One region of the Shewanella sp. SM87 genome, then DNA from elsewhere that is predicted to be linked to it. Evidence: riboswitches for the same ligand, from Rfam matches in the RefSeq annotation. Region 1 holds a riboswitch; the other holds the start of a gene.
The links. A riboswitch is a leader RNA that binds a small molecule or an ion and turns the genes downstream of it on or off. The one in region 1 is predicted to bind thiamine pyrophosphate.
Positions count from the first base shown of each region.

Region 2: another riboswitch for thiamine pyrophosphate. It lies ahead of thiC (phosphomethylpyrimidine synthase ThiC); the one in region 1 lies ahead of L5M11_RS16690 (TonB-dependent receptor).

Region 1 covers NZ_JAKKSC010000022.1:56,949-64,398, forward strand. The annotation lists gene L5M11_RS16670 (YcfL family protein) at 147-542, shown strand; gene deoD (purine-nucleoside phosphorylase) at 843-1,547, shown strand; gene tsgA (MFS transporter TsgA) at 1,598-2,773, shown strand; gene L5M11_RS16685 (Crp/Fnr family transcriptional regulator) at 2,841-3,521, opposite strand; TPP riboswitch at 3,719-3,857, shown strand; gene L5M11_RS16690 (TonB-dependent receptor) at 3,912-6,131, shown strand; gene L5M11_RS16695 (hypothetical protein) at 6,229-6,489, shown strand; gene pnuC (nicotinamide riboside transporter PnuC) at 6,536-7,189, shown strand; gene L5M11_RS16705 (phosphotransferase) at 7,189-7,450, shown strand, end outside.
Region 2 covers NZ_JAKKSC010000008.1:97,906-105,355, reverse strand. The annotation lists gene L5M11_RS08500 (NUDIX hydrolase) at 1-32, shown strand, start outside; gene L5M11_RS08495 (tRNA-uridine aminocarboxypropyltransferase) at 181-789, shown strand; gene trhA (PAQR family membrane homeostasis protein TrhA) at 937-1,620, opposite strand; partial or broken gene L5M11_RS08485 (hypothetical protein) at 2,116-3,491, shown strand; TPP riboswitch at 3,659-3,757, shown strand; gene thiC (phosphomethylpyrimidine synthase ThiC) at 3,959-6,118, shown strand; gene L5M11_RS08475 (bifunctional hydroxymethylpyrimidine kinase/phosphomethylpyrimidine kinase) at 6,121-7,450, shown strand, end outside.

The DNA.
Region 1 (7,450 bases):
AGCATGACTGATTCACTATTTTAGATTGAGAATGCTTTATTTAACCTATGTTATTAAGCATGAGTTCAGCACTGTTCGATTAGTTTGTCGTTTAATGGGAAATGATGCGCTAGCTGCGTATTTTGTGGCGTGACTAGGAGAAATATATGAAACAAGTTTATACAGGGTTATTACTGGCCGCAGCGCTTACCTTAGGTGCTTGTGCCTCACATACCGCAGGGATTTCAGTGAGTTCACTGGGTGAAACCCGCGTCGATAATTCCAGCTTTGCCCGAGATATTGCGGTACAGAGTGTGGATGCACGCCGAGTCGGTGATTTAGTGCAGGGCTCAGCGTTGATTGTTAGCAAATCCTCTTCCGATATGCGTGTGCAATATAAATTCACTTGGTACGATGCCAGCGGCTTTACTATCGAAGATGAAGCGACCAGCTGGAAATCGGTGAAATTACACGGTAAACAGCAATTGCAAGTCGGCGCTGTTGCACCTAATGCCCAAGTGGTTAAATTTGATGTATACGTGCGTGAAACCTTTTCAAACTAAGCTTGAGTTTGCTTCTGTTTAGTTTATTCCGTGTTTAATTGATTTTTTGATATTAAACCCGTTCTAAAATGGCTTACTTCTTTTAAGGAGTAAGCCTTTTTATTCGTTTTACATCAACTTTCAATGACCTTAAGGTCACTCAAATGTTATTAGCTTTCGTCTTTTTGACATTGAAAGTTGCGATAAATTACCCATTTTTAAGCAAAAAGGTTTACGGCAAGGTGAAATCCGGACTTTAGTCCTAAATACATTCAGTGATTGAGCACTACTATCTGCATATTACCACATGAGGATAGAAAGATGACTGCTCATATTAATGCTCAACCTACTGATTTTGCTGAAACTGTTATTATGCCGGGTGATCCACTCCGTGCTAAATATATCGCTGAAACCTATCTCACCGATGCCGTAGAAGTCACGAATGTTCGCAATATGCTTGGTTACACGGGCTTTTACCAAGGACAGCGCATTTCCGTTATGGGTCATGGTATGGGTATTTCATCTATGGTGCTCTATGGCCATGAGCTGATTAATTATTTTGGCGTGAAACGCATTATTCGTATTGGCAGTTTAGGTGCAACACAAAAACATGTACAAATGCGAGATGTCATTTTAGCCCAAGCCGCAGGCACGGATTCACCTACTAACGCTAAGCGTAGTAGCGGCTACCAAATGGCAACTTCTGCGACCTTTTCTTTATTGCATAAAGCCTATACAACAGCGAATGAGAAAGGCATTAGTGTAAAAGTTGGCAATATCTTTAGTGGCGATCTTTATTACGATCCCGATGAAGATATGATCCCCGCACTTGAACGTTTTGGGGTATTAGGTATTGATATGGAAGTGGCGGGGCTTTATGGATTGTCACACCAACAAGGTATCGAATCATTAGCCATTTTAACGGTATCGGATCATTGTTTAACCGGTGAAGAAACAACGGCCGAAGAACGCCAACTCTCTTTTAATAATATGATCGAGCTCGCGTTAGAAACCGCCCTCAATTAGGTTTAAAGCCATCCTTTGAACCCTTAGCATTTCACTTATGGAATGACATAATGAATAATAAAATTACTTTAACAGCCATCAGTTTTCTCGCCAATTTTATTATGGCGGGCTTTGCGACCCAATTTGGGATGTTGATTGAACCCATAGCTGAGAAATTTGCCGCTAATGTTAACGAAGTTGCATCAATTTTTTCATTGCTTAATGGCGGTGCACTTGCGGGGACGATTGCAGCATTTTTATTTATTGAAAAAATGGGTATCAAAAGAATGACCTTGATAAGTTACAGTCTGGTTGCTCTTTCTGCTCTGGCTTTACATCTAACCAATTCCCTACAAGTTGTGATGGTAGCAATGACCTTAATTGGTTTTTGTGGCGGTATCGGTTTATGTATTGCTGGTACGATTGTGGTGTCTGTGTGGCAAGAGAAATTACAAAGCACAATGTTAGTGGTGCAAGATGCGACATTTAATATTGCAGGCGTTATTTTCCCATTGATAACGACTTATGCCTTAACAAGTTCATTATCATGGAGTTATAGCTATTTAGCCGTAGGTTTAGTGGCGTTCGGTACAGTCATTATTACCTTGTTCACTCATTTCTCTATTTGCGAGCAATCTTCTACAACACAAGAGAAACAACAGTCTGAATGGAATCTCGGTATTATTAGTGGAGGTATTGGTTTATTTTTAGGAATGCTGGCTTTATATACTTTTTTAACTTGGGCACCTTTATTTGTAAAACAAAAATTTGATATTCCGTTTGAAGATGCCGGTAATATTATTACCCAGTATTGGTCCGCTGCGCTAATTGGGGCGTTAATTTCGACTGTGATTGTGACTCGTGTAAAGATTCACCATTTCTTAGTTGGTATTATTGCTTTAGCTATGGTGATCACCGCTGCCATTGTCAGTACCAATAATCTTAATTGGATAGCTTATTTAACCTATGGTTACGGTTTTGTGTGTGCCGCGCTTTATAATGCATTTATTGCTTATGGCGTGTCTTTTGTAAAAAAAGCCAGCAGCAAAAATGTGTCATATATACTTATTAGCGGAAGTGCAGGGGCGATGTTTAGCCCAGCCATCAGTTCTTTCTTTGAACGTATTATCGGATTACAAACAGTGATGTATGTGATTCCTCTGCTTTACGCAGCGATATTTATGCTATTGATCGTTTCAAGTCGGATGAAATCGGCTATGGAACAACACTCGCCATCGGTAAGTTAATTTACCTGTGCATCCATCCCACACTCGGTTGTTAAATTAAGTCGAGTGTGGGTTATGTTGAAAGCGGTTATATACCTGCTTCAACAAATTTCTTGAGTGCGTTGAGATCACAAATCCGAATGCCATCTTTTTTCCGCTCAATTAAGCCTCGTTCCTCAAGATTTTGTAGCGCCCGACGGTAGACTCGGTCGGTAGTGCCAAATCGTTCAGCCTCTAAATAACGTTTACTAAAGCCATCTACGGGCAAGTCATTTAAGTATTCATGGTAAATATCAAATGCCACGTTATAACTGATGGGATAGAGCAGTCGCCGAGTAAAAATATCCACTGTGTCTTGGTAGTCAATCGCAATTGCACTAGCGAAAAATAGCGCGAGTTGAGGGTGTTGACCGAGGCAATGTTGCAGTTTTTCAGCGCTAATCAACATGATTTCTAAGGGTTCACTGGCAATAATGTCTAGTTGACAGTGGTACTGGGTGAAGAACTCCATTTCGCCAAACAGCTGTGAATCACAATCAATAGTACCTAATTGAAAACACCGACCATTTCTCGCGGTATGGCCGAGTGATACGCGACCTTGCTTCACCAATACAAGTGATGCCATCGCTTCCCCCTGCGTCATGAGGTGAGCGCCTTTTTTGAGCATTTTTATTTCGCTGATACAGCTAAGTACAACCGCTTCAATAAGTGGATAGTCTTGCTCCCATCGCTGGCTATAACGTCCTTTCGATAAAGGTTTTAGCTGCATCGACTATGATCCTCTTACTGTGTTCGAAATTGCGACCCTCTATAGCATTATCATGATAGGCGGTCAAATGGACGAAAGGATTTAGGCGGCTACTAAAGATATTTTCATCATACGAACTGAAGGGCAGTGGTTTTCGCGACATTTAATTGAATCGCAGAGATAAGAGTGCCCACTTTTTATTTCCGTCATGTATACTAGGCGCCGCCAAGGGGTGTTTGTTGTGCATTAATGTTACTCTGATTTTAACGTTAACGGCTGCAAACTGAGATGTCATCTGACGAACCCTTAGAACCTGATCCGGCTAATACCGGCGTAGGAATGGGCCAATCAACAGCACACTTCTGAATCGCTTATTCGTTGCCGGATCTCAAACATTATATTTGAGGTCCTATGTCAAACCGTAAAACGTCAAACCATCAATCTCCATTTTCAACCGTATCGCCAAGCTTATTTTTAGCCCGAGCGCCGCTGGCGTTAGCCATCGCCGCAGCGCTGAGCACTGCTGCATTTGCACAAACCGATGCTATCGATAAACCTGATCCCAGCCCTGAGATGGAAGTCATGGTGGTGACGGCGGATTTTCGCAGCTCAAGTTTAGAAAAAATGCCTTCAAGCATTACCGTTATCGACAGTCAAAAAATTCAGGATGAAAGTGCGCAACACTTTGAAGATCTGCTTAATTCTATCGCCAATTTTAACTGGTCAGGTGGAAGCTCTCGGCCGAAATATTTTCAAATTCGCGGTGTAGGGGAACAGGAACAATACCAAGGCGCACCTAATTCTTCCGTGGGTTACATCATAGATGATATCGATTTATCCGGTATTGGTATGGTGTCGAGCATGTACGATTTACAGCAGGTCGAAGTGCTTCGTGGACCGCAGGGGACGCGTTACGGCGCGAATGCCTTAGCGGGACTGATTTATCTGAAGAGTAACGATCCAACTGATGTGTTTGAGCATGGCGGCGAAGTGTCGTTAGGCGATGATGATTTACGCACTTTTAGTGGTTTCAGTTCTGGCCCATTAACGGATTCTGGCAAGCTGCTTTATCGTGTGTCAATGCAGCAACATCAGCAAAATGGTTACCACGATAACCTGTATTTAGACCGTGATGATACCAATGGTCGCGATGAATTCAGCGGCCGCGCTAAGCTGCGCTGGTATGCGACAGATGATTTGCAGTTTGATTTAACTGTGCTGCATGCCGATTTTGATAATGGCTATGATGTCTGGAGTTTAACCAATTCACCAACCCAGACAACATCGGATCAACCGGGTGTCGATAGCCAACGCACCACAGGCGCGGGTTTTAAAGCGACCTATTCCGGCGCAGAAAACTTCGAATTAACTTCGTTAACCTCTTTTGCGAATACCGATCACCATTACAGTTACGATGGCGATTGGGCTAACTCAGAATATTGGGCCTCTAAGCAATGCAATGATGACAATGGCAATCTGGCGCCGTGTCAATACGATTATTTTTGGGATAAAACGGGTCAGCGTAAAACCGCGTCGCAAGAGTTTCGCCTAAGTTCTACCGAGCAGGGCCGTATTTTTGCAGAGAGTACTGATTGGTTGCTTGGTGTGTATGCCATGAATCTGAAAGAAGATAACCAATTGTATTCTGAGTACAATACTTCGCTAGATGAAGTCTTAGACTCAGAGTATGAGGCGACAAACTATGCACTGTTTGGTCAGCTCGATACGGATTTGGGCTCAAATTATGCTTTATCTGTGGGGCTACGTTTAGAGCGCCGCAACAGCCATTACTCTGATACGAATAACGATAATTTCGACCCGAGCGAAACCATGTGGGGCGGTCATATTGCTGTGAGTAAAGTGCTGAACGACTCGCACAATGCTTATGTCCGAGTCGCACGCGGTTACAAGGCGGGCGGTTTCAACATGACTTTGCCCGTCGAATTGAACGATAAAAAAGAGTTTAGTACTGAGACGCTCTATAACTATGAAATCGGCCTTAAATCCCATTGGTTAGCTGGACTTATCGATACTAATTTGGCGCTGTTCTATATGGACAGACAAGATCAACAGGTGGCTGCATCACAGCAAGATCCCGATAAACCACAGCGTTTTATCTTGTTCACTGAAAATGCAGGCAGTTCGAATAACTATGGCGCTGAGTTAGATGCAACCTGGTATGCCACGGATAATCTGCAAGTTTACTCAAGCTTAGGTTGGTTAGAAACGGCCTACGGTGACTACCAGTATCAGGACAAATATGGCACTGAGGTGGATTTAACTGGCCGCGATCTAGCCCATTCTCCACATCTTACCTACAGCCTTGGCGGGACTTATCGTGCTAATTCGGGTTGGTTTGCGAACCTGAATCTTAGCGGTAAGAGTGAATTCTATTATTCAGACAGCAATGAATCCCGCTCTGAACCCTACACTATCGTCAATGCACGCGTAGGTTATGAGGCGAACGCATGGTCGGCATATTTGTGGGGACGCAATCTGTTTAATGAAGAATACGGTGTGCGTGGCTTCTATTTTGGCAATGAGCCAGATAACGGTTGGGCGGAAAAGCAATATATTCGTTACGGCGATCCGCGTCAGATTGGCGTAACCTTTAACGTTAAGTTTATGTAATAGCTCATTTTAAAGTGAGCATAATCATTTAAGTGTTAACTGAACTGTAGCCCAGTATTTGGGCTACAGCCTTACTTCAGAATATCAAGGAATTAAAATGAAACTGACCGCAGAAATTAGCATGTATCCCTTTAATGAAAATTACCTCGATCCTATCAAGTGGTTTATTGGCCGCGTGGATAGCTATCCCAATATCGAGCGCGTGACTAATGCGATGGCAACTCAAGTGTGCGGCGATTATTTAGATGTGATGACTATGCTAGCGACCGAGATGCAAGCTGCCCATGAGAAGTGGGGCAAGGCGGTATTTGTGTGTAAGTTTATCGGTGGTGAGCTGAATTTAGCCCACAGCGAATAATGATTGACCGCCATGTAAGCGACAAATAGGCAATGAGAACAACACTATGACAGATTTATGGTTAACCTTGGTCGAGAGCGTTAATACGGCCTTTGGTGAAGTCCATGTGATGACCGTATGGGAAGCCCTCGCGGTATTGTTGGCGATGGCATATTTACTGCTGGCTATGAAGGCCAGTGTGTGGTGCTGGGCGGCGGCCTTTGCCAGTACCGCCATTTACACTGTGTTGTTTTGGAAGGTGTCGCTATTGATGGAGTCTGTGCTTAACGTCTATTACATGGCAATGGCGCTCTATGGATATTGGCTCTGGACCCAAGGTGGTGATAAGCATCAAGGCGTAAAAGTGACCACTTGGCCATTGAAAACCCATTTAAAGTTGATCGCAGCGACGGGCGTGATTTCGCTTTTGGTTGGTCACGGTATGGCGACGTATACCCAAGCCGCATTCCCGTATCTAGATGCGGCGACAACCTGTTTCGCCGTGATGACGACTTATTTAGTGGCAAAAAAGGTACTTGAGAATTGGCTTTATTGGGTGGTTATCGACATAGTGTCGATTTACCTTTATCTCAGCAAAGGCTTGATGCTGACATCCTTGTTATTCGTGCTTTATGTGGGTCTGGCGGTCGTGGGGTATTTCCTGTGGCGAACCGCGTTAGCCGACGCCCGTGAAGCTAATACCTTGAAGTTACTCAGTTAATGCTCGATATAAACGTCTCGATGCAGCGCTCAGTGGGCGAGCCATTCAAAGCACTTTACTCCATACTCAAAAGTGCTGGGCTAGTTAACGTGTTAAGTATTCATGAGCTTGCGGGCGGCTTAAGTAATCACAACTATAAAATCACTACGCCCGCAGGCAGTTATGTGCTGCGGATGAATGCCGATGCGGCGGACAGTTTTTGCAACCGCCAGCAGGAGCGTTTTTACTGGCAGCAATTGGCTCAAGCTAAACTTGCTCCTG
Region 2 (7,450 bases), on a different contig from region 1:
TGCTAAAACAGATAGTGTTGGAATGTTTTTAATTTTTATCACTTTAAAATCATGTATTTAATGTATGATTTTATTTCACGCATAACTGAGTGAGCAGGGTTTGGTTAGCGATTAAACGTCGTTATTTCAACGTGCTCTTTTAAGCTGATACTGCTTCGAGCCTGTTCCTAACATCGCTAGATGTTTAATGTTATTTCTCATTCTTTTGCAGCAGCAAGGAAGGCAATGCAGATTATTTTATTGACCCACGAGCGCGAGTTAACCCGCAAAACGAATACTGGCCAACTCGCGTTAGCCGCATTCCCTGAAGAGGTGAAAAGCATCGTCTGGTCGAGAACGGCACCTGATAACGATTTAGTGGCTATGTTGGCATCGCAGCAGGCTAAACTGTTGTTTCCAGCAAGTGATACTGAGCACACTGGGCCCATTGATCATAATGCCTTAGATACGGTTTTAGCTGAGCCAGCGCTCTCGAACGCACAAGCCTTGTTAGTGCATGCGCAATCTACAGTTATAGCAGCACAACGAATGCCGAACCAAGTGGTGATTTTAGATGCGACTTGGCAGGAGGCGCGTAAGATGCTGCGCCAGAGTCCCTATCTCAAAACAGCCGCACGAGTCAGTTTGCCGCCACTTATGCCTGAATCCGCCTTTATATTGCGGCGTAATCAGCAAGAAGGGGGCTTGTGTACCGCAGAATGTATTATTGCGCTTTGGCGCCAGTGTGGCAGAGCAGAACAAGCGACGGTATTAGCGTCGCTGTTTACTGAATTGAATAGCCGTACTTGATTGCGGTGTTTGAGAGAGCGTTCGAGGAAGTGTTTGAATAGATAATTAACGACTTTTAGCTTTGACCCATAGATAAATCACCGTCAGCTGAATCACCATCTGTTAAGTCATAGTCATTTAAATCACTATCAGTTAAATCATAGTCATTTAAATAACAGTCAGATATATACACAGAAAGTGGCTCATGGCACCGCCGAGCACAAACAAATGCCAAATGGCATGGTTGAATGGAATGCGTTTACCGACGTAGAATACAACCCCTAATGTGTAAAATAACCCACCTAAGATCAATAGATTAAACCCTACCTCTGACATCGCCGCCGTTAAATCGCCCATCACAGTGACACATAGCCAGCCCATAGCGAGATACAAGACTAAGCTTAACTTTTTGAATTTGTGAATAAACAGTGTCTTAAATAGGATCCCACCAATTGCAAGCGACCAAATGGCCGTTAAAATCACTATCGACTGCGTGCCTTGTAAGCTTATCAGCATCAAAGGTGTGTAAGTTCCTGCAATTAAACAGTAAATAGCGCAGTGATCGGCGATCTTAAGTTTATGTTTCCAGCCTGAATGGCTAACGCTGTGGTATAAGGTTGAGCATAGAAAAAGCACTATGATGCTCGCACCATAAATGGCAACGCCTGTTAGTTGAATTGGCGTTAGATGATCTTGCCCTTTGAGTAACATCAGTACCAATGCAACTATGCCTGCGATGACGCCTAAGCCATGGGATACGCTATTAGCGATTTCTTCTTTAATACTATACGGCCCAGACTTAGCTGAGATGTTAGCTGGGTTTTGTTGTTCGATAACACTTTGACTCGACATGGTAGATACACACTCGCAAACGATAATGACTGAGTCTATCAGTTAGGAAAATAAACCACCATATTTAAGCGTACACTTGTAAGCTTAAATTTCGTGATTGGCTTCTATTTTTCATCTTTTAGATTTTTAACGCCGTCTTGCACTCCCATCAGTGCATCGCATTGATGATGTTACTCGCTTCAAGACGTGAGATTTAACATTCAATTTAGCGCGATTATGATCCCAATTCCCAGCCTTATTTGTCTTAACTAACAAGTGACTTATCAAGCACTGGCGTAAAGTACTGTGCTTGTAGCGTGTTGTATTCGCGTTGAACTTTACCCTGTTTGCCTCCTCTAATCTGCGTTGAGCACTCGTAAGTAAATGCAATCAATAGATAATTCGCTTTCAATATTCACCAACCCGATATTGGATTGATATTGAATTAGAGTGTAATCGTTCCACGTTAAGCATCATTGAAATCAATGGATACTATACAAAACCTAAGGATGGATTTTGCCTTTTCAACATCAACCCAAGGCCGCGCCTTTATTGACAGCATCTCCTACAGCGATAGCGATTGGAGATGATGTCGATAGTGCTTTGCTGATTTCGGTCACATCGCCAGAAGGTGAGACTTTTATCGCCTTTGATCATCAGCTCGGTGAACTGGATGCTGCTCAAACGCCTGTTTTTACCACTGATACGGAGCCATTAGCGTTCAATAGCGATGCAGGTCATTCAGCCTCTAAGCATGACATCAAAGGCATAGCTCAAGATAAAACCCAAGATTTGGTACTGCAAGAAATCCATGCTGAACATCAAGATCAACATCAACATAAATTGGTTCCTGAGTCTGAATCCAAACCTGAACTGTCTGGGACGATACAAACTAGTGCTCAGGGATTGGGGACGGGATCCGTTTTACGTGCTCGTCAGCCATATTTCAAAGAATTAAGTCTGTTATTTTTTGTGGTCTTAGTGCATGCGTGTTTATTTTTACTTATCTGTATTTTGTGGCGCCCGCAGTTAAATCCCTTCGGATTGAAGGAAATAGAAAGTCGTGGCCCTAAAGTGGCAGCGATCAAGGCTTACTTTATTTATGCTCCCGCGGTAGAGAAAGCCGAAACCTCAGAGTCCGAAACTGAGATAAAGGCCGAGGATAAGACTGAAGCGACAAGTTCTGTTACGCCTACAATTGTTCCCACGCCTCCAACTCAAGTTAAGCCTCTGCCAATACTTGAAAAGGTCATGCCTGAAACAATAGCACCCGAAAAGGCCGTCTCTGAAAAAGTAGAATCAGAAAAAGTGAACCCAGATACGGTTAAACCGAACATCACTCAATCGAGCCAATCTCAATCAAAGAAAACTCAATCAATTGCCCCAAGTGATGAACAACCCACTGAAACGATGGCAATAAAACCAACGAATACGTTGGATACCTCAGAATTAAAGCCGCAGCTTGGCGCTAAGAGCTCGCCTGCAGCAGAAGGTGAGATCACAATAGCGACAAGCTCAAGCATGATTTATTCACGCAGCAATATTTTGAACGTCAGCGCGAGCAAGCGCTCGATGATCTCGTCATTGAACAGGCCGATAAGTTCACCCGGAAATCGAATATGAGTGAAATGAGCCCAGAGATGGAGGTGCTATTTGTCCCTAATGCCGATGATTTCGGTGACACAACGAGTCTAGATTTACCCTTAGACCCAAATCGTATTGTGCGTAAAGGGGATACTTGTTATCGCGTGGTACAAGTCGGCACTCAAGTTAATCCTTACGCCGAAAATTTAGGCTTCCCATTTGACTGCAGTGGCAAAAAAATCAATCAAGCTATTGATGATGCCATTCAATCTCGATTAAACAAAATGATGCTCAAACCCCATAAATAGTGACTTTCTTTCATGATCTATTTTCACGATAATCACAACTTTGCTAGTTTAATTTAATTTACTTAATTAAAAACAACAAATTATGAATCTTTATTTTGGATTGGTAGTTAAGGTTTTTAATTACTTTTTTCCTTGTTTGTTGCTGCCGCTTCTGTCTATACTGCGCACTCATCTTGTCGGAGTGCCTCTTGGCTGAGACCGTTTATTCGGGATCCGTTGAACCTGATCAGGTTAAAACCTGCGAAGGAAACAAGCGTAATAACACATATTAAATCGCCAAAATAGACGGCTTGAACACCTGTTAACTCAGCAGTGTTTTAAGACTTAATGTTTAGATTTAATTGTTATTGAGCAGGGTAACTCAATTTTTGAAGCCAGTGTTGGCCACAAAAATTGATTGCCGTGTCCAGCTATCAACAACTCAATTCTCCAGACAAGCAACTCCATTTTTTAACGTGAGATTGCTTATGTCCAGTTCAAACCAAAACCCAGCTGTAGCTGCCAATTCGATAGAAATAACAGCGCCAGAATCGACAATCCCTAATAAATCGACAGTGCCTAATAAATCGGCTGAGTCTAGTCAATCAATCGTGCCTAATAAATCGGCTGAGTCTAGTCAATCAATCGTGCCTAAGGCGCCGAGTCGCCGCGAAACCCGCGCGCAGGCCCAAGCCTTTATCGATACGTTAGCGCCGCTGCAACATCCTAATTCACAAAAGATTTATCTCGAAGGTTCAAGTGCCGATATTCGCGTTGGCATGCGACACATTCTGCAGACTGACACGCTGGTGGGCGGAACAGATGATGCGCCTATCATGGAGAAAAATCCGCCAATCCGAGTGTACGATTGCGCCGGACCTTATTCCGATCCTGAGGCCGACATCAATGTGCGTCTAGGCCTTGGTAAATTAAGACAAAACTGGATCCTAGCCCGCAACGACACAGAGCAATTACCCTGTGCCACCTCAGATTTTACCCAACAAAGACTCGCCGACGACGGTTTAGACCATCTGCGTTTTGAGGCAGGTTCGAGTGCAATTGTCCGCCCACGCAGAGCGCTTCAGGGTAAACGAGTCAGTCAATTACACTATGCCCGTCAAGGGATTATCACGCCCGAAATGGAATATGTGGCGATCCGCGAGAACATGGCACTCGCCGAAGTACAGGATGAAATCCTCAATCGTAAAGCCAAGGGCGAAGCCTTTGGTGCCTTAGTTGGTGAACCGATTACCGCCGAATTTGTCCGCGCCGAAGTTGCCCGTGGCCGCGCGATTATTCCGCTGAATATTAACCATCCCGAAGCCGAACCTATGATTATCGGGCGTAATTTTCTGGTGAAAGTGAACGCCAATATCGGTAATTCTGCGGTGACGTCTTCCATCGAGGAAGAAGTAGAAAAGCTCGTCTGGTCTACCCGTTGGGGCGCGGATACTGTCATGGATTTATCCACGGGTCGTTATATTCACGAGACCCGCGAGTGGATCATCCGCAACTCACCAGTGCCCATCGGCACAGTGCCGATTTATCAAGCGCTGGAGAAAGTGAACGGCGTAGCAGAGGATTTAACCTGGGAAGTGTTCCGCGATACCTTGATTGAACAAGCGGAGCAAGGTGTTGATTATTTTACGATTCATGCTGGTGTGCTGCTTCGTTATGTGCCGATGACGGCTAAACGCGTTACTGGGATCGTTTCCCGCGGCGGTTCAATCATGGCCAAATGGTGCTTGAGCCATCATAAGGAAAACTTCCTCTACAGCCATTTTCGTGAGATCTGTGAGCTTTGCGTCGCCTACGATGTATCCCTGTCTTTAGGCGATGGTATGCGTCCAGGCTCGATTGCCGACGCTAATGATGCCGCCCAGTTTGCAGAGCTTGAAACCTTAGGTGAACTAGTCAAAATCGCGTGGGAATACGACGTGCAAACCATTATCGAAGGGCCGGGACATATCCCGATGCAGCTCATTAAAGAGAACATGGACAAGCAGTTAGTTCACTGCGACGAAGCGCCGTTTTACACCCTTGGCCCACAAATCACCGATATTGCACCTGGGTATGATCATTTCACCTCCGGCATAGGCGCGGCCATGATAGCTTGGTACGGCTGCGCTATGTTGTGTTATGTCACGCCAAAAGAACACTTAGGATTACCGAATAAACAAGATGTTAAGCAAGGTTTGATTGCCTACAAGATTGCTGCACACGCCGCCGATGTGGCGAAAGGTCATCCGAGTGCGCAAATTCGTGATAATGCGCTGGCAAAGGCGCGTTTCGAATTCCGCTGGGAAGATCAATATAACTTAGGACTCGATCCTGAAACCGCGCGTGCTTATCACGATGAATCTTTACCGCAGGAATCCGCTAAAGTCGCGCATTTTTGCTCTATGTGCGGCCCTAAATTTTGTTCGATGAAAATCACCCAAGATGTTCGCGCCTATGCCGCTGGCTTAGAGGCGGCACAAGCGAAAGCGGAGCAAGTTGAAGCGGCTGCCCAAGCCATGCAAGTCACAATCAAGACGCCGCAGGAGTTGGAAGCGGCAATGGCGCTAAAATCGGCACAATTTGCTGCCTCGGGTGCCGAGATCTATCAGGTGATAGACAAGCTTGTCGCCGATGTTGAGGAAGCCTAATTATGCAGGGTATTCATGGGGGGAAATTGCCCATGAATACCGAGCGCCCCGCGATTGTTTGGACTATAGCTGGTTCAGACAGCGGCGGCGGTGCCGGTATTCAGGCGGACTTGGCCACGATTCAAGATTTGGGTTGTCACGGTTGCAGCGTGATCACCACAGTGACGGCGCAAAGCTCAGTGGCGGTCACTTTAGTCGAGCCCGTATCAGCGGCGATGTTAATGGCTCAGTTGACCACTTTACTTTCAGACTTGCCACCCAAAGCAATTAAAATCGGCTTACTGGCAGATCAAACTCAAGTGGCATTGCTGGCAGATTGGATCGCGAGTTTTAAAATCCACTATTCATCTGTGCCTGTCATTGTCGATCCTGTGATGGTCGCCAGTTGTGGCGATGCATTAGCAGTAGATAACTGTCAGGATATAAAAAGTACGGCTAAATCAGCCTTAGATTTTAGGCCTTTCAAAGGTTTAATCGAACTTATCACACCCAATGTGCTTGAACTTGGGCGGTTAACTCACAGTGATGTTTCAACGAAAGCACAATTCGCTGCTGCAGCACAGGCTTTATCCCAGAGTTTAGATTGCAGTGTGCTCGCTAAAGGGGGCGATGTGAGCTTTGGCAGCACTGATATTCTTGATGATACTCATGCTAAAACTCACGATAACACTCATGCTCAAACTCAGGCTAACGTTCATGTTAGCACTCTCGATAGCAACGGCTGGGATCATGGGCTGGCCGAGGATTATCTGGTTTGCCATCAAGTACGCGCGAGCTCTGAGCTGCATCAAAATGGGCGCTTCTGGTTAGCCAGCCAGCGGGTTAATACCCGTCATAATCATGGTAGCGGCTGCACTTTGTCATCGGCCATTGTCGCCGTGTTAGCGCAAGGTTTTGTATTGCAAGATGCGGTGGTTGTTGCCAAAGCCTATGTGAGTCAAGGTTTAAGCGCAGCGATTGGCTTAGGGCAAGGTCCAGGGCCGTTGGCCCGTACGGGTTGGCCTAATGACTTGTCCCGCTATGCCAAGATAAGGCAGTGTTGTGATAATGGTATCAATCAACACCTTGATGTTGGTAATGATTTAGTTGCAACAGTTTTATCCGCAACAGATCAGGCAACCGCTCAGGTAAGAATAGCCTCGACGCAACCTCAAAATATTTTATCCCACGGTTTTAAAGTGCTCGATGCCGATCTTGGTGTTTACCCTGTGGTGAGTGACTTAACCATGCTGGAGAGTTTGTTAGCTGCGGGCGTTAAAACCCTGCAGTTACGGATAAAAACCGACATCAGCGAATTAACTACTGCAGCGCCAGCCGAATCTAATTTAGGCA